DNA from 2 places in the Photobacterium sp. Alg240-V54 genome. Region 2 is predicted to be linked to the other one. Evidence: predicted binding sites of a transcription regulator. Region 2 holds the regulator's gene; the other holds the start of a gene.
What was found. The regulator MetJ, encoded in region 2, represses methionine synthesis genes. The targets are predictions, from matches to a motif close to TTAGACNTNTANANGTCTAA.

Region 1 (12,518 bases), on a different contig from region 2:
TCGATCGGTTTAAAGTCCGTGACGATCTACAATTACGTTTAGCTGAATCATTTGAAACCGCACTTGAGCTTTCAGGTGGCACAGTTATCATTGCACCAATGACTGTCGGTGACGCAACTGAGCAAGTTTTTTCAGCTAACTTTGCTTGCCCACATTGTGGTTATAGTATGCAAGAGCTAGAGCCGCGATTGTTCTCATTCAATAACCCAGCTGGCGCATGCGGCACTTGTGATGGCTTAGGAGTACAACAATACTTTGATCCTGAGCGAGTGGTACAAAATGGAGAACTTAGTTTAGCTGGCGGCGCTATTCGCGGCTGGGATAAGCGAAATTTTTACTATTTCCAAATGCTCAAATCATTAGCTGAACATTTTAAATTTGATGTTGAAGCACCTTTCGATACTCTGCCAAAAAAAATAAAAACCTTGATCCTTTCAGGCTCTGGCACGACAGATATTGAATTTAAATACATTAATGATCGCGGTGACATTACCGTTCGTCGTCACCCTTTTGAAGGTATTTTAAATAATATGGAACGCCGTTATCACGAAACAGAATCTAATTCTGTCCGTGAAGAACTGGCTAAATTTGTTTCGACCAAACCTTGCGCTAGCTGCCATGGCTCACGCTTACGCCAAGAAGCACGCCACGTATTTATTGGTGAAACTAACCTGCCCCACATCTGTGAAATGAGTATCAACGATGCCTTTAGTTTCTTTGAACAATTGGCACTAACCGGTCAACGAGCGCAAATTGCCGCTAAAATTTTAAAAGAAATTAATGAACGTTTAAGTTTCTTGATCAATGTTGGACTTAATTACCTCAGCCTATCACGCAGTGCTGACACCCTTTCAGGTGGCGAAGCACAGCGGATCCGTTTAGCAAGCCAAATTGGTGCCGGTTTAATGGGGGTGATGTATGTGCTTGATGAGCCATCAATTGGCCTCCACCAGCGAGATAATGAACGTCTACTCAAAACCCTGATCCACCTACGTGATCTTGGTAATACAGTGATCGTGGTAGAACATGATGAAGATGCTATTCGCGCTGCCGACTATGTGATTGATATTGGTCCTGGGGCTGGTGTTCATGGCGGAGAAATTATTGCTGAAGGTACACTTAAAGATATTCTAAAATCAAAAAAATCACTAACAGGCCAATACCTTAGCGGTAAAAAATCGATTGCTATTCCTGAGCAGCGAGTGCCATTTGACGCCACAAAAACCGTCAAGCTTATTGGTGCCAGTGGCAACAACCTTAAAGATGTTAACCTCGAAATCCCTGTCGGATTACTGACTTGCGTCACCGGGGTTTCTGGATCAGGTAAATCGACCTTGATCAATGACACCTTCTTTAAGATTGCTCACCAACGACTTAATGGTGCGACTACCGGCACGCCTGCGCCTTATCAAGACATTCAGAATTTAGAACATTTTGATAAAGTGATCGATATTGATCAAAGCCCAATCGGGCGCACGCCACGCTCTAATCCTGCTACCTACACGGGTATTTTCACCCCTATTCGTGAATTATTTGCAGGGACTCAAGAGTCTCGTTCACGCGGTTATAAAGCGGGCCGATTTAGCTTCAATGTCCGTGGCGGTCGTTGTGAAGCCTGCCAAGGTGATGGCGTTATCAAAGTAGAAATGCACTTTTTACCTGATGTCTATGTGCCTTGTGATGCTTGTAAAGGCAAACGCTATAACCGTGAAACGCTGGAAGTGCGTTACAAAGGCAAGAGTATTGATGAAGTATTACAACTGACAGTTGAAGATGCCCATCAATTTTTTGAACCTGTTCCAGCAATTGCACGAAAATTAAAGACATTAATCGATGTCGGCTTATCGTATATTCGTCTTGGCCAAGCAGCGACAACCTTATCCGGTGGTGAAGCACAACGGGTTAAACTGGCTAAAGAGTTATCTAAGCGCGATACCGGAAAAACGTTATATATTTTAGATGAGCCTACCACTGGCTTGCATTTCCACGATATTCAACAATTACTTACCGTATTACATCAGCTACGTGATCGTGGTAATACCATTGTAGTTATCGAGCATAATCTGGATGTAGTAAAAACCGCGGATTGGGTCATCGATCTTGGACCAGAAGGTGGTAATGGTGGCGGTGAAATTATCGCGACAGGTACTCCAGAGCAAGTGGCGCTGGTAACAGGTTCTCATACAGCAAGGTTTCTTAAGCCATTACTTAATTGCTAATTGTAAAACGTAATTAGGCCCTATAAGCAGGTTGACTTTGGTCAGCCTGTTTGCTTTTTCACTCAGGACTCACCATGACAGTGTTACAACTTCAAGGTACGAAATTAGAACAGAAACGGATTTCTAAGCCATTACCTTTAGTACGTTTTTTCTTAGCCAGTATTGGCTTATTGTTTATTATTGCGATGCATTACTTTCAGCATAATCCTGGTGGCTCCGGACTTGAGTTATCGTTTAATGCTGCTGCCTGGATCCCATTTAGCTTTGCCATTAGCTGCGGCTTATTAGAGATCTGTCGTCAAAAAGTTTGGCGCTATTCTCGTATGACGCTAATTTTATTTAGTTGTTGCGTATTACTGTCATTACCGGTGTTTTACGCTAACGCTGATGGCTTTGCTGTATTAAACCGTTTACTCGCTCTTTGGAGCGGATTTTTATTTTTTATCAGCCTTCAGCAATTTGTTTTTACTCATAGTCAGCGTCAACGCTTACTGTGGTTTATTACTATTGCGGTGCTAATTGAAGCAGCATTTGGCTGGTACCAATTTTTATGGCTGGATGCCAATAATAGCTTTGGTTATGACATCATCGCTAATCGACCTTATGGTATTTTTCAACAACCCAATGTAATGGCGAGTTTCTTGGCCACTGGGTTGGTTATCGCAGCCTATTTATTGGCACGTTTACCGCGTTATCGTGGCAAATGGGCTTGGCAACATCTGATTTTATTAGCAGTACCGGTATTAACTATTCCACTGTTAGTGGTGCTTAACTCACGTACAGGCTGGTTAGGTGCGATTATCGGTTCATTATTGATGTTGCCTTATTTACACCGTTTTGCCGCAAGATATCAACAACGCATGTGGGGCTTAGTGCTGCTATTATCGCTCGCATTGGCATGGCAAATAAGTAGCACAACAGACAGCTCTTTTTCGCAACAGGCACGCGTCACATTAGAAAGCCAACGTTCGATAATGATGCCCCAAGCTTATGAAATGTTTACCACTAAACCGTTAACAGGTTATGGCTATGGTAAGTTTGAAGCCACATACATTACTCAAACTGCATTATGGCATCAACGTGATCCGTCACAGCAACACGCAGGGGTTCCAAGTTTAGATCACCCTCATAATGAATTACTTTATTGGGCAGCAGAAGGCGGTATCATACCGTTACTGGGGCTCATTGTAGCGGCAGTTGCTGTACTTATTAGCATTAAAAAAGCCCCTAATGGTACCCAATTAGCGTTAGTCGGGTTATTTTTTCCCATCGTATTGCACACGCAATTAGAATATCCGTTTTATCATTCTCTTGCCCATTGGATCATTTTTATTATTTTGATCTTTTGGATTGATAACCTCACTACCAAATACCATCGCTATCAAACTCAATACATACTGGCACTGAAAGTGAGCGCCATCGCATTACCAATTATGATCACTAGCTTTATGATCACTACCTTATATTCAGGTTGGCTGCTGACAAAGTTTGAAACAACCCGTCCAGTTGATATCAACTATTTAGTCAAAGTGAATAACCCATGGGCATGGCAACATCGGTTTGAATGGGATTTACACCTCACCCAATTACAATTAGGGATCGCAACAGATAAACCCCAACTGGTTGCCGATTATGTGCGATGGGCAACCCAAAAAGCTCAAACATGGCCACGGCCGGCTTTATATCAGAACCTCGTGCTAGCCTATTATAATCAGGGCCAAACAGCGCAAGCTGAGCAAGTGACGACTGAGGCACAACAATTATTTCCAGGACTCACACTGCCTAGCGCTGCCACAGCCACAGTTCCATCAAAAAAATAATCTAGCGGCCATCAATGGTAACCCAAATTACCATTGATGGTTCATTTGCTGCGTTATTTCAAAGTGCTTTCAAGTGCTTTAAGACACAAGGCGACATTCTCGCTGCGTGCGGTGTAGCCCATCAATCCAATCCGCCATGCCTTACCGGCTAATGTGCCTAACCCGGCACCGATTTCAAGATTATAACGCTCCAATAAGGTTGATCTAACCGCGCCATCATCAACCCCTTCAGGAATATAAACCGCATTAAGCTGTGGCAATCGATATGCCTCTTCAACCACAAATCGAATCCCTAAGGCTTGCAATCCCGTCTTTAACTCAATATGGGCTCGTTGATGACGCTGCCACGCTTGCTCTAAACCTTCATTGTGTAACAGCACTAGCGCTTCATGTAGTGCATATAAACTGTTCACTGGCGCGGTATGGTGATAACTACGCTTACCTTCACCACTCCAATAACCCAAGACTAAACTTTGATCCAAAAACCAACTTTGCACTGCTGTTTTGCGCTGTTGTATTTTAGCGATCGCTTTTTCAGAAAAGGTTAATGGCGATAGCCCCGGCACACATGATAAACATTTTTGACTGCCTGAATAAACCGCATCAAGTTGCCACTCATCCACCAGCAAAGGTACACCACCTAATGATGTCACCGCATCAACAATGGTTAAGCACTGATGTTTACGAGCAATTTCTGCGATTGTTTTGGCATCACTCAACGCACCGGTTGAGGTTTCGGCATGTACAAAAGCAACGACTTTAATCTCAGGATCAGCCTGTAATGCTTGCTCAACTAAGGCAGGAGATACCGGCTCACCCCAAGCATTATCAACCATGATCGCGACACCGCCACAGCGTTCAACGTTCTCCCGCATACGATCGCCAAACACGCCATTGCGACAAACTAATACCTTATCACCAGCTTCAACCAAATTAACAAAACACGCTTCCATACCCGCACTACCTGGGGCTGAGACGGCAATGGTAAAGCTATTGTTAGTTTGAAAGGCGTATTGTAATAACTGCTTAAGCTCATCCATCATTTTAATAAATAACGGATCGAGGTGACCAATTGTCGGTCGGCTCAATGCTTGTAAAACTTGCGGATAAATATCGGAAGGTCCCGGCCCCATAAGAATTCGTTGTGGGGGCATAAAACTGGTGATAGACATAGATTCAACTCCATTAAATCATGATTATTATCAATAAGGTGATGGCTCGATTGTGGTTATTACAGAGTATTAGAGCAATACCAAAGCCGCAAGTAACAACCCAAAATCCTGTTAGCTACGCATACTTTTTGTTAACCATCGAGAAATCATCATTTAACAATTGACAACTACGACGCATTTCCTATTCAATAACAACAGTGTTTATTCACTACAGAAGAGGTGCGTTACCCAGGTATTAATAGTGTAGGGCCCAACCCTAATACATTATTAAGAGGGGGAGTAACGCCGAGATACAAGGTGTTTGGGGCGCAATGTATCGGCTATGAAAGTTGAATCTTTCAGGCTGTCATCTAAGTCAGGTTGACTATGATGGGGAGCTTCTGGGTAGCCGCAACCCGCGTTACTGCCTATTACCTCCTCGACAATGGACGTCGGGAATTCTTCCGAAGTAAAGAACCTATCTTGCAGCATTTACGATCAAGGGAGAACACCGTAATGAGCATTACTCCAGCACCAACTACAGATCCACTCATTGTGGCTAAGTTTGGTGGCACCAGTGTCGCCGATTATGCCGCAATGTGCCGTAGCGCCAATATCGTTATCGCCAATCCAAACACTAAAATTGTCTTAATTAGTGCTTGCTCTGGCGTGACTAATTTACTGGTTGAATTAGCCACTGGCATCAGTGATAGCGTCTTACGCCAACAGCATTTGCAACAACTGGCTACTATTCATCAGCAAATCATTAATCAGTTACAGCAGCCACAGACAGTTAGCGCTGCCATTGATACGTTATTAGATGATGTTGCTTCTGCTGCTGCACAAGCGGCGATTAAACCGTCATCACAACTTACCGATCAATTAGTTAGTCATGGTGAGCTATTATCAACCCACTTATTTAATCAAATATTAATTGAACTGGGTGCTACTGCGGTTCGGTTTGATATTCGCAATGTAATGCGTACTGATGCTCAATTTGGCAAAGCGGTTCCACAGCCTGAATGTATTCGTCAATTAGCTCAACAGCATCTGTTACCACTGTTAGCAACTCAAGTGGTGGTTTCACAAGGTTTTATAGGCAGTGATGACCAAGGTAATACCACCACTCTTGGTCGAGGAGGCAGTGATTACAGCGCCGCCTTAATCGCAGAAGCCGTTGATGCTAGCACTCTAGAAATCTGGACCGATGTACCAGGCATGTATACCACCGATCCACGCATTACTGCTGCAGCCAAGCCGATTAAAGAAATCAGCTTTAGTGAAGCCTCTGAAATGGCTAACTTTGGCGCCAAAATTCTCCACCCATCGACACTAGTTCCTGCAGTAAGACAGCAGATCCCGGTTTTTGTCGGCTCATCAAAAGCCCCTCAGCAAGGGGGAACATGGATTCGAAAAACCGTCGATCAAGCACCGCTCTTTCGCGCATTAGCACTGCGGGGTAATCAAACCATGGTGACGTTAACCAGTCTTAATATGTTTCATGCTTACGGCTTTCTCGCTGAAGTGTTTCGTATTTTGGCTGAGCATAAAATCTCGGTCGATTTAATTACCACTTCCGAAGTTAGCGTTTCATTAACGCTCGATCAAACAGATACAGGCGGCGGAGCACCGACATTACCAATAGCTGTCGTTGAACAACTCAACCAATTGTGTCGAGTAGAGATTGAACAAGGGTTATCGTTAGTGGCCTTAATTGGTAATCGTATGAGTGACAGCAAAGGCTCAGCTAAACACATTTTTGGCGCGCTTGATGCTTATAACTTACGCCTCATTTGTTATGGTGCCAGCCCGCATAATCTGTGTTTCTTAGTTAATGAAATCGATGCAAAATCTGTGGTGAACACGCTTCATCAGCAATTGTTAGAATAATCACTTCAACGCACACAACAAAAAGGCGCAATGGTTGCGCCTTTTCTTATTTTAGCCTAGTGATTATGTTACAGGTTCGGCCCTAACCACTTTTCAGCTTCAATCAAATCCCAGCCTTTACGATCGGCATAACTTGCCAACTGATCGTGTTGGATCTGCGCAACCGCAAAATAGCGCGCATCAGGGTGAGAGAAATACCACCCCGATACCGCAGCCCCTGGCCACATCGCATAACTTTCAGTCAGCACCATACCGGTATTAGCCTCAGCATCCAATAACTGCCAAATAGCGCCTTTTTCAGTATGTTCAGGACAAGCAGCATAGCCCGGTGCCGGACGAATTCCCTGATACTTCTCACGGATCAAATCATCATTATTAAGATCTTCATCAGCAGCATAACCCCAGATCTGTTTACGCACCATTTGATGCATACATTCAGCAAAGGCTTCTGCTAATCGATCTGCCACCGCTTGTATCATGATCGCATTGTAATCATCTCCCTGCGCCTTAAACTGATCGGCAATATCATATTCACCAATCCCACCAGTCACAGCAAACGCACCAATCCAATCGGCTTTACCGCTTCCTTTAGGCGCAATGTAATCGGATAAACAATAATTAGGTCCTTTGGGCTTTTTGGTCTGTTGACGTAAGCCATGCAATACCGTTAATACTTCTGTGCGAGTTTCATCAGTGTAAACCTCAATATCATCACCAATATTATTCGCTGGGAATAAGCCACAGACGCCATTAGCTTTGATCATCCCTGTCCGTTCAATATCATCAAGGATCTTATTGGCATCTTCAAATAGCTTGGTTGCTTCAACCCCCACCACTTCATGGCGTAAAATGGTTGGATATTTACCGCTTAATGACCATGTCATAAAAAAGGGCGTCCAATCAATATACTGACGTAATTTAGCCACCGGAAAATCGGTAAAGGTGTGTATACCCGCTTGTTTTGGTGCTGGCGGCGTATAATTACCCCAATCAAGATCGACAGCATTTGCTCGAGCCTGATCAAGAGTGACAGGTGGCGTACGAGGCTTTTTACGCGCATGTTGTTCACGCACCACATCATATTCCGCGGCTAAGCGCTCAACAAAGGCTGGCTTTTGTTGTTCAGATAATAATGCCGAACATACACCAACGGCACGTGAGGCATTCGATACATACACCACTGGTTGTTGATAGTTTTGTTCAATTTTAACCGCAGTATGTGCTTTTGAGGTGGTGGCACCACCAATCAATAACGGCACCTCAAAACCACGGCGCTGCATTTCTTTAGCGACATGGACCATTTCATCCAATGATGGCGTGATCAAACCACTTAAACCGATAATATCAACGTTTTGTTCTTGCGCGACCTGCAAAATTTTATCGCATGATACCATTACACCTAAATCAATGATCTCATAGTTATTACACTGTAATACGACCCCCACAATATTCTTACCAATATCGTGGACATCGCCTTTTACCGTGGCTAATAAAATTTTACCATTGGTATATCCCGCTTGTTTTTCCGCATTGATATAAGGTTCTAAATACGCCACAGCTTGTTTCATAACCCGCGCTGATTTAACCACTTGGGGTAAGAACATCTTACCTTCACCAAATAAATCTCCGACCACATTCATGCCCGCCATTAATGGACCTTCAATCACTTCTAATGGCTTGGTTGCATTGGCTCGAGCAAGTTCAGTGTCTTCAACAATAAACTCAGTAATGCCTTTAACCAGTGCATGTTCTAAGCGTTTTTCAACCGGCCAACTACGCCATTCTTGCTGAGTACGATCTTCTTCAACTGCGCCGCTATCACGGTAATTAGCAGCAATATCAAGCAACCTATCGGTACTATCATCACGTCGATTAAGCACTACATCTTCAACGGCATCACGCAATTCATCAGACAGATCATCATAAATTGCTAATTGACCCGCATTAACAATCCCCATATCCATGCCATTTTTAAAACAGTAATATAAAAACACCGCATGGATCGCTTCTCGAACTGGATTATTACCACGAAATGAAAACGACACATTTGACACCCCACCCGAAACCATCGCATGAGGTAACGTACGTTTGATATCAGCAACTGCCTCAATAAAATCGACCGCATAGTTATTATGTTCTTCAATACCTGTCGCGACGGCAAAGATATTAGGATCGAAAATAATATCTTCAGGCGGAAAACCGACCTCATCAACCAGGATATGATAAGCATTAGTACAAATTTCAATTTTACGCTCACGTGTATCAGCCTGACCCACTTCGTCAAATGCCATCACAATCACCGCGGCACCATAACGGCGCAGCAACTTAGCTTGAGCGATAAAATTATCTTTACCTTCTTTGAGTGAAATAGAGTTAACGATCGGTTTACCCTGCACACATTTCAGTCCAGCCTCAATAATATCCCACTTTGAAGAATCGACCATGATCGGCACTTTAGCGATCTCAGGCTCTGTGGCACACAAATTAAGAAAGCGTACCATTGCCGCTTTTGCATCCAACATGCCTTCATCCATGTTGATATCAATAATTTGCGCACCGGCTTCAACTTGCTGCCGAGCAACCTCTAATGCTTCATCATAAAGCTCATCTTTAATTAAGCGCTTAAAGCGAGCCGAGCCGGTGACATTAGTACGTTCACCTACGTTAACAAATAAACTTTCAGCTTCAATGGTGAGTGGCTCTAAGCCTGATAGACGACACGCAATATTAATCTCAGGCAACACTCTGGGCTGAATATTTTTGGTTACTTGATACATCTGTCGAATATGTTCCGGCGTTGTACCACAACAGCCGCCGACTAAATTTAAAAAGCCTTGTTGCGCCCACTCTTTAATATGTTCGGCCATTTCATCAGCTTCAAGATCATACTCACCAAATGCATTAGGTAAGCCGGCATTGGGATGAGCAGAGACAGCACATTCAGATATACGTGATAGTTCCGCCACATATTGACGTAACTCATCAGGACCAAGCGCACAATTTAAACCAAAAGAAATCGGCTTAACGTGACGTAAAGAATTATAAAAAGCTTCGGTAGTTTGACCAGAAAGGGTACGTCCAGATGCATCAGTGATAGTGCCTGAAATCATGATTGGTAATTCATAACCAAGTTCTTCAAAAACACCCGTTACCGCAAAAGCACATGCCTTAGCATTCAAAGTATCAAAAATGGTTTCGATCAAAATAATATCGACCCCACCTCTAATTAAGGCATGGGTCGATTCACTATATGCCGTCACTAACTGATCAAAAGTAACATTACGAAAACCAGGATCGTTAACATCAGGAGAGATAGAACAAGTACGGTTTGTTGGTCCGAGAACACCAGCAACGAAGCGCGGTTTTTCTGGTGTTTTAGCGGTCCATTCATCGGCAGCAATGCGAGCGAGACGCGCCGCTTCATAATTAATTTCCGCACTCAACGATTCCATGTCGTAATCTGCCATAGCGATCGTTGTAGCATTAAAAGTGTTGGTTTCTAAAATATCCGCACCAGCTTCTAGGTATTCAAGGTGGATATCTTTAATTAATTGCGGCTGAGTTAAAACTAATAGATCGTTATTACCTTTAAGATCAGCATGCCAATCACTAAAACGTTGGCCTCGATAATCTTGTTCATCAAGTTTATAGCCCTGAATCATGGTGCCCATGCCACCATCAATGATCAAAATTTGTTGTTCGAGTCGTTTATGCAGTACATCCTTGTTTTTTAACACTACATTATATCCTTATAATCCATTACAGCCTGATAACATCCTATCACAATTCAAATAGGAATCTAGACGTCTAAACAGATAGCATGGCAAAATAAGTTAATTAACGGTAGCCATTACTAACTGATGGTTTTACTATCACAACCAATTAAATCTAATCAATAATTTAATCTAGAGGTTTCGCATGTCGGTTTACAACACCCTCTGCTTCCTAGCTGCAGCAGCAATGCTTATAGCTTTTATTAACAGTAAGATAGGTAAGATGCAAACCACCATTGCTATTACAGCTGGTTCATTGATCCTATCACTACTGATTATTTTTGCTGGTCATAACGGCTGGTTCCATCTCGAAGATATTGCTTCAACCCAAATGGGCAAAATCAACTTTGAAGACTTTTTGTTAAAAGGGATTTTAGGATTTTTGCTCTTTGCAGGTGGCTTAGGTATTAAATTACCGCACCTCAAAGAGCAAAAATGGGAAATCACAACACTGGCATTAGGCTCAACTCTGTTTTCAACCTTTTTCATTGGCTTTAGCTTATGGGGTATTTGTCAATTACTGGGGATCCAACTCGATCTTATTTACTGCTTACTGTTTGGTTCTTTGATCTCACCAACCGATCCAATTGCTGTACTTGCTATCGTTAAAAAAATGAATGCTCCTCGTCGAATCTCAACCCAAATCGAAGGTGAATCGTTATTTAATGATGGTTTTGGTTTAGTTATCTTTGTAACGTTATTTACCATTGCTTTTGGTAATCAAAGCCCGACAGTCATGAGTGTTAGCCAACTCTTTTTACAAGAAGCCATCGGCGGTATTGTCTATGGCTTCATTCTTGGCCTAATTTTTCATTACCTCATTAGTTCAACCAATGATCACTCAATGGAATTACTACTGACCATTGGTATTCCAACTGCAGGTTATGCTTTTGCTGAAATTATTCATGTTTCAGGTCCATTAGCCATGGTTGTTTCAGGGATCATGATTGGTAACTGGACCCGTTATATTGGCTTCTCAAAAGAAAGTGAAGAACACCTAGACCACTTCTGGGAACTTGTAGATGAATTCCTTAACGGCCTACTGTTCTTGCTAATTGGTATGACGATGCTGGAATTTAGTTTTCACCAAGAAGATTGGATTCTAATGGCAATCGCTATTCCATTAGTATTATTAAGCCGCTACCTAAGCATCAAATTGCCTTACCTTGGTTTTAGCCGCTACCGTCAATATAATCCAATGTCAGTTAAAATTCTTACTTGGGGTGGTTTACGTGGTGGCCTAGCGCTAGCGATGGCGATGGCTGTACCTGCTGGAGTCATGGTTATTCCAGAAAAAGACATTGATGTGAGAGAAATAATTCTCGTAATGACTTATTCAGTGGTGGTGTTTTCAATCTTGATTCAAGGCTCTACAATCACCTCATTAATTGAAAAAGCCAAATTATGGGAAAATCAGAATAAACATTAATTTCTAAATCAACCGATAAATAATAACAAGGCCTGCTTACAAGCAGGCCTTTTTATTAATCGTCTTTAGTAAAACTGGCTTCTGAGAAATGAGCCAAATCATAAGGTGTCTGTTGATAAACACAGTAATTAAGCCAATTACTAAATAATAAATGACCATGACTACGCCAACTGGCAACAGGATCCCGATGAATATCATCATTAGGATAATAATTAACAGGTATTGTTGGCTCCATA
Region 2 (12,518 bases):
CCGACGATATCATGGGGGTTTTTACATGAGATTAAGATTAATGTTAAACCGCTAATAGCCGTGAGAATAATATTAATGATCATTGCTTTACGCATGGTTGCTGCAGTAACTAACCCCGATTGCATTGCCCGTTGGGGACCTAAGCGGTCATCATTATCAGTGCCTTTAACGGCATCACCATAATCATTGGCAAGGTTAGATAATATTTGCAATAAAAGGGCAGTTAATAGAGCCAGTGCTGCAATGGTTGCTGAAAAGGTGCCATGCCATTCAGCGACCGCGCTACCACATAAAATGGATGCAATGGCGAGGGGTAAGGTTTTTGGTCTTGCGGCATCTAACCAAATTGTCAGTGAAGAAGGTGGGTTCATAAATTAGATACTTAAAGTGAATATTGAAAGCTATTATGGCGTAAATTTGGTCATGCGCAAATTTATCCCATCAATGCACGTTATAGAATAAAAAAAAACGGTGCGATATAACGCACCGTTTTAAAGGGGTAATAATGGCGTAAGGTGTGATTATAGAATGAAGCGGCTTAGATCTTCATCGGCTACAAACTCACCTAGACGCGCTTGTACATAAGCATCATCTATCAAGAATTTCTCGCCAGATTTTTCGCTAGCATCATAAGAAATTTCTTCCATTAAGCGTTCCATAACAGTGTGTAAACGGCGAGCACCAATGTTTTCTGTACGCTCATTTACCTGCCATGCTGCTTCTGCCAAGCTATCAACACCTGCTGGGCTAAATTCGATATCAACCGATTCTGTTGCCATTAATGCCACGTATTGTTGAGTCAGTGATGCTTTTGGCTCAGTAAGAATACGTTTAAAGTCATGGCTCGTCAGTGCTTCTAGTTCAACACGGATTGGCAAACGACCTTGTAGTTCTGGAATTAAATCTGATGGTTTAGCAACTTGGAATGCACCTGATGCCACGAACAGAATGTGGTCTGTTTTAACCATACCGTGTTTAGTTGAAACTGTGCTGCCTTCTACTAATGGTAGTAGGTCGCGCTGCACACCTTCACGCGAAACGTCTGGACCTGATGATTCGCCACGCTTACAGATTTTATCGATCTCATCAATAAACACGATACCATTATTTTCAACGGCGAAAATCGCTTGTTCTTTTAATTCTTCTTGGTTTACCAGTTTAGCCGCTTCTTCTTCAGTTGCCGCTTTTAACGCATCTTTGATTTTCATTTTGCGTTTTTTACTGGTGTTGCCAGCAAGATTTTGGAACATACCTTGCAACTGGTTGGTCATTTCTTCCATACCAGGAGGTGCCATGATTTCAACGCCCATTTGTGGGGCTGCGACATCAATTTCGATTTCTTTATCATCAAGTTTGCCTTCACGTAATTTCTTACGGAAAGATTGACGAGTGGTGGATTCCGTCGGTGCTTCTTCGTTTTGTCCCCACGCGTCACGAGCAGGCGGCAATAGCACATCAAGAATACGCTCTTCTGCTAACTCTTCAGCGTGAAAACGGACTTTTTCTGTTGCTTGTTGATGTACCATTTTGACAGCAACATCGGTAAGATCGCGAATAATCGTTTCGACTTCTTTACCCACATAACCCACTTCAGTGAATTTAGTCGCTTCAACTTTAATGAATGGTGCATTAGCTAACTTTGCTAAACGACGGGCGATTTCAGTTTTACCAACACCCGTTGGACCAATCATAAGAATATTTTTAGGGGTAACTTCTACTCGCAGCTCTTCAGGAAGCTGCATACGACGCCAGCGGTTACGCAGTGCTATCGCAACGGCTCGCTTGGCTTTGTCTTGGCCGATAATATGGCGGTCAAGCTCATGAACGATTTCGCGAGGAGTCATCTCAGACATTGCAACTTCCTTACTTAGACTTAGTTTCTAGTTCTTCAATAGTGTGATTGTGGTTGGTAAACACACAAATATCACCAGCAATATTTAGCGCTTTTTCTGCAATTTCACGGGCGCTAAGATCGGTATTTTCTAATAGGGCAATTGCCGCAGCTTGAGCGAAATTACCGCCAGAGCCAATGGCAACTAAATCATGCTCTGGTTGAACAACATCACCATTACCAGTGATGATTAATGAACCGGTTTCATCAGCAACAACTAATAGTGCTTCTAGTTTACGTAGCGCGCGATCGGTACGCCAATCTTTGGCTAATTCAACCGCAGATTTTAATAAGTGACCTTGATGCATTTCTAACTTGCGCTCGAAACGTTCAAATAAAGTAAAAGCATCAGCGGTGCCGCCAGCAAAACCAGCGAGTACTTTATCATTATAGAGGCGACGAACTTTGCGAGCGTTGCCTTTCATTACGGTATTGCCAAGTGACACTTGACCATCACCTGCAATTACGACTTTATCGTTACGACGAACAGATACAATAGTTGTCACGTTAAACCCTCTTTGATTCAGCTCCGACGATTAGCCGGCATCGTTAATGATAATAGATCTGGGGATAGTAAAGTTGGTTTTCAAGGTGTGGGTGACAATTGCTTGGATGGTGAGCTATCAAGGAATAAAAAAAGGATGCAGTTAAGCATCCTTAGTTTTTGTTATTATTGGCTAAGTGTTATTCCCAAAACCAAATGGCACATGGGCTAATACCATGTTGCTGTAATTTGTTCTGATCATCCATCGCTAAACGCTTATTTTTATAAGGCCCAAGCACAACTCGGTACCAAGTGCCTTTATCGTTGGTTGATACTTTGATCTGACTGTTCATGCCTTGAAACGCAATGGTTGCTTTACGTTGTTCAGCCTGTGCTTGGCTATGGTAAGCACCGCATTGTAATAAGTAAGGCTTGGTTGGTTTATCTTTAGCAATGACTTGTTTAGGCGTTAATACCGGCACAATGACTTTTTTATTTTCCAACTCTTGAATATAACGCCATTTTTCTTCTGGTTTTGGCGGTAGCACGTCGGGCTTGGTTTTTGCTGGTTGCGGTTTTGCAATAACGGCAGCAGGAGTCGGTGGTGTCGTTTCAGGCACATCTGTACCTGAAAGGAAAAATAGGCCCGCGATCAGACTACAGACTAACATTACAGCCAGTGCTGCCCATTTAGTAGGAAAGCCCGATATTGGTGCTTTTTTCCCCTTCGGGGTGGCTTTTGCCTTTATTGGCGCTTTTTTGGGGGAGCGCCCGCGTTTTACATAATCTTTAGTGGCCACAATTTCGACAAATTAGTTGGAAAGATAGACAGAAGGCTATGTTACAAAGTTGGATTGATCCTGACCAGTTATTATCGCGGTTTGTTGATAATTAACCCCATATAATGACAAAGATGATCAATTTCATGATCTTGGTACTGTCATCGCTTACATATGGGGCTTAATCCATTAGCGAGTTGGTGGCGCAGCACTTTCACGAATGACCAGTTTTGCATCCAGTAACCGTGATCCTGCCTGAACATCTTTGCCTTTTAGTAACTCAAGTAGCATTAACATCGCCTGACGACCGATTTCATAACGTGGTTGTGAAACCGTGGTTAATGGTGGATCGCAATACTCTGCAAATTGAATATCATCAAACCCGACAATAGAAATATCGTACGGCACACGTAATCCAAGCCGTTTGGCTTGTTGCATCGCGCCAATTGCCATTACATCGGAGTGACAAAACAATGCTGTTGGTGGCTCAGGTAGCGCAAGTAGGGCCGTAATTGCACGAGCACCTGCTGCAAAACTAAAATCACCTTTAATGGTGTAGGCTGGATTGAGCGTGATCCCTGCGCGGCGTAATGCTTGCTGGTAACCTTGCTGACGGAATTGCGAGAGGGCAGCTTTATCAGGGCCAGTAATTTGTGCTATGCGTTTATGCCCCATTTGGGTGAGGTAATTTACCGCATCAAAAGCTGCCGTCAGGTTATCAATATGTACCGTTGGTAACTCAAGTTCTGGTGCATATTCACATGCCATCACTAATGGTGGCAGGTTTTTTTGTTCCGGCTTACTGACATCAAATGGCAAGTTATTACCTAATAACAACATGCCATCAGCTTGCTTAGTAAACACTAAATTAGCGAATGAGTTTTCACGACGTTGTTGTTGACCGCTATCACCCAGTAACACTAAATAGCCATTTTCCATTGCTGCTTCTTCAATTCCACGAATAATTTCAGTGAAATAAGGATCACAGATGTCCGGCACAATGGTCACGATAGTTTTCGATTCATTGCGGCGTAGGTTACGTGCCAGTGAGTTGGGTGAATATCCAGCTTCCATTACGGCTTGTTCAACCTTTTTCCTGGTTGATGCCGATACTTTTTCCGGGTTCATCAATGCGCGTGAAACTGTCGCAGTTGATACTCCGGCTAGCTGGGCAACGTCCTTCATTGTCGCCATAGTGCTTTCCTCTTTTGCTATATCTCTCTAGTGTACAGCTGGTTATCTGCGACAAAAATACTCAGATAGGCTTTCCAGCTAATTCGTAACCGACTGAAAAAAGTCAATTCATATTCATATTGTAGAATGGATACAGAAGCTGAAACTTGCTTTCAATAGCATAAATTACATTCGCTATGTGAACTGTATCGCATTGTGTAGTTTAAGTTAAATCTTGTGGTTCGACATCAATTGACCAACGAATTTTTTTCGCGAGGGGCAATAGTTGTATCGCAGGTTTAGCAATAGTGAGTATTTGCTGCAATTTATTACGATTAGGTATTTGTAATATTAACTGCCATCTAAATCGTCCCGCGCGTCGAGCTAGCGGGGCTGGATTTGGCCCTAATACACAACAATCTTGATCGTAAACTGGGCTCGCTTCAAAAATAGCGCGCACTTGTTGTAAAAATTGGCACACTTGATCACTGTCATTGGCTTCAGCGCGCAATAGCACTAAGTGTGTAAAGGGTGGTAATAGCGCTTGGCGACGTTCAGTTAATGCAGCTTGAGAAAAGACACCATAGCCTTTGTGCAGTAACGATTGCAGCAGTTGATGCTCAGGATGATGGGTTTGTAATAATACTGAACCGGGCTTACTGGCACGGCCTGCACGGCCTGCCACTTGAATAAATAGTTGGGCTAACCGTTCTGAAGCACGAAAATCATTACTAAATAATGCACTATCAACATCAATCAGTGCCACCAAGGTAACATTGGGAAAGTGATGCCCTTTAGCGAGCATCTGAGTACCGATTAAAATCTGATAGTCATTGTTTTTAATCGCTTCTAAATAGTTTTCAAGCGATCCTTTACGACGGGTGCTATCACGATCAATACGTACTGTTTTAAATTCAGGGAACAGTTCTGCTAGTTGTGCTTCAAGTTGTTCAGTACCGACACCGACAGGCAGTAGTTGGGTTGAACCACATTGTTGGCATTGATGCATTATCGGCCGCTGCGTTGCACAATGATGACAACGTAATTCACCTGATTGCTGGTGCAGGGTGTAATAGGCGTCACAACGAGTACATTCTGCGATCCAACCACATTCGTGACACATCATTGCTGGTGAAAAACCGCGGCGATTAAGAAACAGCATCACTTGGTTACCCGCATTTAAGTGTTTTCGCATTTCCGCAATGAGTGGAGCAGATAAGCCCGCATTTAAATATAAGCCTTTGACATCAATCACTCCATGGCGGGCAGCACTTGCATTACCAGCACGCTTTGAAAGGGTTAGGTAATGGTATTTACCTGTTTGCGCGTTATGTAAGGTCTCAAGTGCGGGGGTGGCAGAGCCTAAAACAATCGGAATATTTTCTTTATTTGCGCGCATTACCGCCAGATCACGAGCATGGTAACGCAAGCTGTCTTGTTGTTTATAAGACGCATCATGTTCTTCATCAACAATAATAATGCCGAGATCAGCAAATGGCGTAAACAATGCAGAGCGGGTACCGATAATGATCCCGGCTTGATTATCTCGTCCTGCAAGCCACGCCGCCATACGCTCGCTATCGTTGAGGCCTGAGTGAACGGTTTCTAACGGCACATTAAAACGGCGCTTAAAGCGGTTAATTGTCTGCGGGGTTAAGCCAATTTCAGGTACTAAAATCAACGCTTGTTTACCTGCCGCTAAAACGGGTTCTAGCAGGTTGAGGTAAACTTCAGTTTTACCCGAACCGGTAACACCATCTAATAGGTAACAGCCAAATTCTGGATTACTGTTAACCGTTGCAATCGCTAATGCTTGTTCTTCATTTAAGCGTGGCTTTTGCTCGGTAATAGCAAACTGTGGCTGCCACTGTAGTTGTTTAGGTTGTTGTTGCTGTTCAACTATCCAACCTTTTTGCATCACCGTTTTTAGGGTAGCACTGCTAACATCATCGGCAAGTAAAGCGTCATGACTCAAAGGCCCATGACGTAATAGATTGAGAATTTGAGCTTGTTTAGGCGCACGCTTTAAACCATTAAGCGGTTGTTCTCGTCCAGTATCGGTTAACTGCCAATATTTTAATGTTGCTGTTGATGCGGCGCGACCTTTACGCAATAACGCTGGCATGGCATTGGCTAATGCATCACCTAATGGGTATTGATAATAATTACTGGCCCATTTTAGTAACCCAAATAATGGTGGTTGCCACAGAGGTTGGTTATCTAATACTTGCTGAATCGGTTTTAATTGTTGGATTGGAAAATCTGAATCATTACCGATAGCCACTACGATCCCTACCAATCGCTGCCGACCAAAAGGCACCAGTACTCGTCCGCCAATAACGGGTGTCATGTCAGGTTTGATTAAGTAATCAAAATTTTTGTCGAGTGGGACGGGTAAAGCAACGCGTGCTATTGGGTGGGTCATATTTTATCGCTTTAATTGAGCTTATACTAAATAGTAACAGATCGCGTGATAGGGAATCAGTACTGCAATGTGAGTACTATTATTGACTGTTTTAGTGATGAATAAAATAGAGTGATAAAAAACAGTGCTCGAGTTGATCTCTGGGGAATGATTGATTACTATACGCCGCCTGATTTGTCGTAAATCTACGACAGACTATTTTATTAACCACGTGTGGTGCCCGGCTTTGGATCGGGAGAGCGACACGGCCTTAACTTGAGGTTTCCCCATGAAACAAGGTATCCACCCAGAATACAAAGCAGTAAACGCACGTTGTTCTTGCGGCAACACTTTCGTATTTAACTCTACTATGAGCAAAGACGTTAACCTTGACGTATGCGATAAGTGTCACCCATTCTACACTGGTAAGCAACGTCAAGTTAGCTCTGGTGGTCGTGTTGACAAATTCAACAAGCGTTTCGGTGCACTTGGTAGCAAGTAATTACTTGCCGACCGAATGTAAAGAAGAGGGATGCCTAGGCATCCCTTTTTTTATCGCTTCAATATGTAATACATAAAAAAACCAGCATAAAAGCTGGTTTTCTGCTATCTGATATACGTATTATTCATTAATGTCTTCGTAACTGATGCCCATCGCTTCCATTAAGGCTTTTGCTTCTGCTGGCAGATCATCGGGATGATCTTTACGAATGTCGTCATCAGTAGGTAACGGCTGACCAGTATAAGCATGCAAAAAAGCTTCACATAATAGTTCACTGTTGGTGGCGTGGCGCAGGTTATTGACCTGACGACGAGTACGTTCATCAGTAAGAATTTTGAGAACCTTTAATGGAATAGACACTGTAATTTTTTTTACTTGTTCATTTTTCTTACCGTGTTCTGCATAAGGGCTAATATATTCGCCATTCCACTTTGCCATGTTTTACCTTCTCAGCGATGTTTAATTAATAATGATAACAATGTCGCGATGACGGTTGTTAGTGCATAGTCATGATAGGCGGCGATATTACGTGAACATCGTTAGTTTGTCCTCTACCGTGGTATACAACTGTTGCTAGATCACGACTATTTTTTTCAATAATTGAATTTTAGCGGGATTTACCGCTATAAGCAAAGACATATAGACGTCCAGAAGTGTTGACGTCTTGTTTTGATGTGGTTAAGGTTGTGTAGCCACCACAATTTATTTTCAGGGATCACCCCTTTATAACAAGGAACGTTATTATGAGTGACAAGCAGCTTGCAACAATTGCAGTCCGTACCGGTATTGATGTTGACTCACAATATAATGCCGTCGTGCCCCCGATCTATTTAACCTCGACTTACAGTTTTCCAGCTTTAGGTGAGTTACCGCAATACGATTACTCTCGTTCAGGCAATCCTACTCGCAATACATTAGCGGATGCATTAAGCGACATGGAAGGGGGAGCGGGCGCTGTGGTCACCAGTTGTGGCACCTCGGCAATGAATTTATTAGTGTCAGCATTGTTAGGGCCTGATGATTTGCTTGTTGCTCCACATGATTGTTATGGCGGCAGCTATCGATTATTTAATACTCGTGCTCAAAAGGGTGACTTTAAAGTATTGTTTATTGATCAAGCTGATCCTGATGCGCTAGCTGCAGCGTTAGCACAAAAACCGACTTTGTTATGGCTTGAAACTCCGTCGAACCCTTTGGTAAGAGTGATTGATATTGAAGTTATTAGTCAGCAAGCACAGGCAGTCGATTGCCAAGTTGCGGTTGATAACACCTTTCTGTCACCGTTATTGCAGCAGCCGTTATCGCTAGGGGCTGATTTTGTGGTGCATTCAACCACTAAATATATTAATGGCCATTCTGATGTTGTTGGTGGTGTATTAATTGCGAAACAGCAATCAGCGGCTGAAAATTTAACTTGGTGGGCGAATTGTATTGGTGCCACAGGCGCACCTTTTGATGCTTATCTAACATTGCGCGGTTTGCGTACTTTAGCGCCTCGAATGAGAATGCATGAAGAAAATGGTGCGGCGGTATTAGCCTATTTACAACAACAACCCTTGGTTGGCACCATTTACCACCCGAGTTTACCTACTCATCCTGGGCATGAGATAGCTAAACGTCAGCAGCGTGGATTTGGGTCAATGATGAGTTTTGAATTTGCAGGAACTGATCAGCAACTGCAACGATTTGTAAAAACATTACAATTATTTTCATTAGCAGAGTCGTTAGGAGGAACGGAGAGTCTTATTGCTCATCCGGCTTCAATGACTCACCGCGCTATGACCGATGAAGCTCAACGGGCAGCTGGTATTTCAACATCTTTATTACGGCTATCGGTAGGCTTAGAAGATCCACGCGACTTAATTGCCGATCTTAGCCACGCCTTTACTGTCGCGCAGGGGGAGTGCTAATGATAAAAGATCTGCGTCAGTTGCATAAATTTGGTGGTAGTAGCCTTGCCGATGCGCAGTGTTATCGGCGCGTGGCTGAGATTTTAGAATCTTACTCTGTGGTGAATGATATTGTGGTCGTCTCTGCTGCAGGAAAAACCACTAATCAACTGTTATTGTGGCTAGAACAATTGGTTACTGATGGCCGCTTAGCTCATGCAACGCTATTATCCATTCGTAGTTTTCAACAGCAATTAATCACTGAGTTGTTGACGCCAGATCACGCGCAACCACTGCTGCAACAGCTATATGCTGAGTTAGCCCTGATCGCTAAGTGGGGCGAAGCACCATTGACGACAGAGCTAAAAAATACCGTTTTAGGCCATGGTGAATTATGGTCAGCACGGTTATTAGCTGCGTTACTTAATCAGCACCAATTGGCAGCAGTAGCGATTGATTCACGGCTGTTTTTACGCGCTGATCATGCTGTTCAACCTGCAGTAGATAAAGCGTTATCACAACCATTATTGCAACAGTTATTGGTTCAATATCCTCAACAACGATTAGTGATCACCGGTTTCATGGCCGCAAATCAGCATCAGCACACAGTATTATTAGGCCGTAATGGATCTGATTATTCAGCCACTATGATTGGTGCTTTAGCTGGCGTTGAACGGGTGACCATTTGGAGTGATGTTGCTGGTGTTTATAGTGCCGATCCACGTAAAGTGACTAATGCTTGCTTACTGCCATTATTACGCTTAGATGAAGCTAATGAACTTGCTCGTCTTGCTGCACCAGTATTGCATAGCCGTACTTTACAGCCGGTGGCGCAAAGTGCGATTGATTTAACTTTACGTTGTAGCCATCAACCGGAATCAGGATCAACACGGGTAGAGCGAGTATTAGCCTCGGGTCGCGGTGCTAAAATTATTTCGTCGTTAAATGATGTGTGCTTGATTGAGCTTGGTGTGCCGCAAGGTATGGTGTTGGCATCGGTACAACATGATGTGCAGCAGTTGCTTGATAAATCGCAATTACAACCATTGGCTCAAACCGTTGATCAAGGTAAGCGACGGATTATTTTGGCTTACACTCAAGAAGTGGTAAATAGCGTTCTTAGCTTGCTACAAGACAGTGGTGTTGCTGCCGAATTACGGCTACGTGAAGGTTTTTCAATGGTGGCGGCTGTTGGGGCTGGTGTATTAAATAACCCTAATCATTGCCATGGATTCTATCAGCAATTAAAGGGATTGCCGGTTGAATTTATGACAGAAACAGAGTCAGGGCTAAGTTTAGTGGCAGTGCTGCGTGATATTGACACTGATGCGTTAGTTAACGCTATTCACCAAGCGCTATTTCAAGCTCAAAAAAGCGTCGCAATTGTATTGTGTGGCAAAGGCAATATTGGCAGTCACTGGTTGAGTTTATTTAGCCGCGAAAAGGCAGCACTGGAACAGCGTCATGGTATGCAATTTAGTCTAATTGGTATTGTTGGTCAGCAACAATGCTGGTTAGACTGCCAGGGAATCGATCCTCAGACGGCCTTAGAACAGTTTCTATTACATGCGGTAGATTATCAATTACCGCAGCTATTATCTCAGTTAGCTGCGGTTGAATATGATGATGTAGTCGTGGTTGATGTGACCGCAAGTCATCAGCTGGCAGCACTATATCCACACATTGCTGCAACGGGGTTACACCTGATTTCAGCCAATAAAATTGCCGGCTCTGCCACAACGTCTGAGTATCAAGCTGTCATCGATGCGTTTGCTAAAAGTAGTCGTCATTGGCTATCCAATGCAACTGTTGGTGCTGGGTTGCCGATAAACCATACTGTGCGTGATTTACGTGAAAGTGGCGATAGTATTTTAGCGATATCAGGCGTGTTTTCTGGCACTTTATCGTGGTTATTTCAACAATTTGACGGCAGCCTGCCATTTTCAGCGTTATTGGAACAAGCATGGCAGCAAGGGTTAACCGAGCCTGATCCTCGTCACGATCTCGATGGCAGTGATGTGATGCGTAAGCTGGTTATTTTGGCACGAGAATCTGGGTTTGAGATTGAGCCTCAGCAAGTATATGTTGAGTCATTAGTCCCTTTGAGTTTACAAACTTTAAGCGTTGATGATTTTTTTGAACAAATGGCTGAGCTGGATCTGTTATTAGCTGAAAAATTAGTTCGTGCGGTTAAGGAAGATAAAGTATTACGCTATGTCGCTCGACTTAATCGTCATGGAAAAGCCTATGTTGGTTTAGAAGCGTTGCCTAGTGAACACGCATTAGCGAACTTATTACCTTGCGATAATATTTTTGCGATTGAAAGTCAGTGGTATCGAGAGAATCCGTTAGTGATTCGGGGCCCTGGAGCGGGAAGGGATGTGACTGCTGGCGCATTAATCTCGGATATTAATCGGTTAGCAACGATGTTGTAGTATGTGATAGAGAGCCCAATAAAAAGCCGCAGTTTCTAAACTGCGGCTTTTCTATTTGATAATGGTTTAGTTGATAGCAACTGCGCTATTTTCACCGTCCATATCTTTTAGTTCAGCTAATACTTCTTCTGCCCATAATATCCAAGCTTGGCGATTATGTAGACCACGACGCAAAGTTAAGCGGTCTAGGCGTTGTTGGCGATCCATGTTCTTATAATCGCCAAAGTGAATTTGCTCTAGCTCTTGATAATGACCAATCAAAATATGTGATTCATCAATTAAAGCTTCAAGTTGTTGCTGCATAGGTAATGAATTGTGAACACCACAAATCAGTAGCTTGGCAGAAAACTCATCGCGAGTAGTGGGATTACGAGCCGGTTCTTGGAACCACTCAAATAATGCCTGTCGGCCAAGATCCGTAATCGCATATACTTTACGATCAGGCTTACCATCTTGAGGTTCAAGACGACAGGTTACTTGGTCGTTGGTTGCCATTTTATTAAGTTCACGGTACACCTGCTGGTGGCTCGCTTTCCAAAAATAACCAATACTGTGTGAGAATTCTTTGGTTATATCATAACCCGTTGCTTCGCGAGTGCTTAGCACTGTTAAAATTACATGTGGTAGTGACATCTCTTCTATCCGTTAAATATATAAAATAAAAACACAATAGGGCTTGGATTATGTAACGCTTCAAATGACGTTTTTAATTTATAATCGTGCTATTGCACTGCCTAATTGTGGTCGCATAGAATATCATTAATTGACTCAATATCGATACTTCTAGTTGAATTATCTGTTACTGAGGCGTTTCAATTTATTATCTTGTGAGCTTACACGAGGTTAATTTAGCCCTAAAAAATAACAACCTGATTGAAATCTATTCATCTTTTATCATATTGAGCTTTTCTATCTTAGACTGTATAAGCAATATAGTGCTGTATCAAAATTGAGACTTTGC

Region 1: a site for MetJ is predicted at 10,872-10,891, ahead of metH (methionine synthase). Genes of this name have one in related genera too.

Annotation. Positions count from the first base shown of each region.
Region 1 covers NZ_UNRL01000006.1:159,755-172,272, forward strand. Annotated here, with positions in the region: gene uvrA (excinuclease ABC subunit UvrA) at 1-2,219, shown strand, start outside; gene G6R09_RS15310 (PglL family O-oligosaccharyltransferase) at 2,294-4,039, shown strand; gene G6R09_RS15315 (alanine--glyoxylate aminotransferase family protein) at 4,093-5,211, opposite strand; lysine riboswitch at 5,418-5,599, shown strand; gene lysC (lysine-sensitive aspartokinase 3) at 5,707-7,080, shown strand; gene metH (methionine synthase) at 7,149-10,817, opposite strand; gene G6R09_RS15330 (sodium:proton antiporter) at 10,999-12,282, shown strand; gene metA (homoserine O-succinyltransferase) at 12,338-12,518, opposite strand, start outside.
Region 2 covers NZ_UNRL01000005.1:153,051-165,568, forward strand. Annotated here, with positions in the region: gene G6R09_RS14200 (1,4-dihydroxy-2-naphthoate polyprenyltransferase) at 1-371, opposite strand, end outside; gene hslU (HslU--HslV peptidase ATPase subunit) at 522-1,853, opposite strand; gene hslV (ATP-dependent protease subunit HslV) at 1,864-2,397, opposite strand; gene G6R09_RS14215 (SPOR domain-containing protein) at 2,576-3,175, opposite strand; gene cytR (DNA-binding transcriptional regulator CytR) at 3,344-4,369, opposite strand; gene priA (primosomal protein N') at 4,551-6,752, opposite strand; gene rpmE (50S ribosomal protein L31) at 7,021-7,233, shown strand; gene metJ (met regulon transcriptional regulator MetJ) at 7,354-7,671, opposite strand; gene G6R09_RS14240 (O-succinylhomoserine (thiol)-lyase) at 7,977-9,143, shown strand; gene G6R09_RS14245 (bifunctional aspartate kinase/homoserine dehydrogenase II) at 9,143-11,557, shown strand; gene G6R09_RS14250 (PadR family transcriptional regulator) at 11,624-12,190, opposite strand.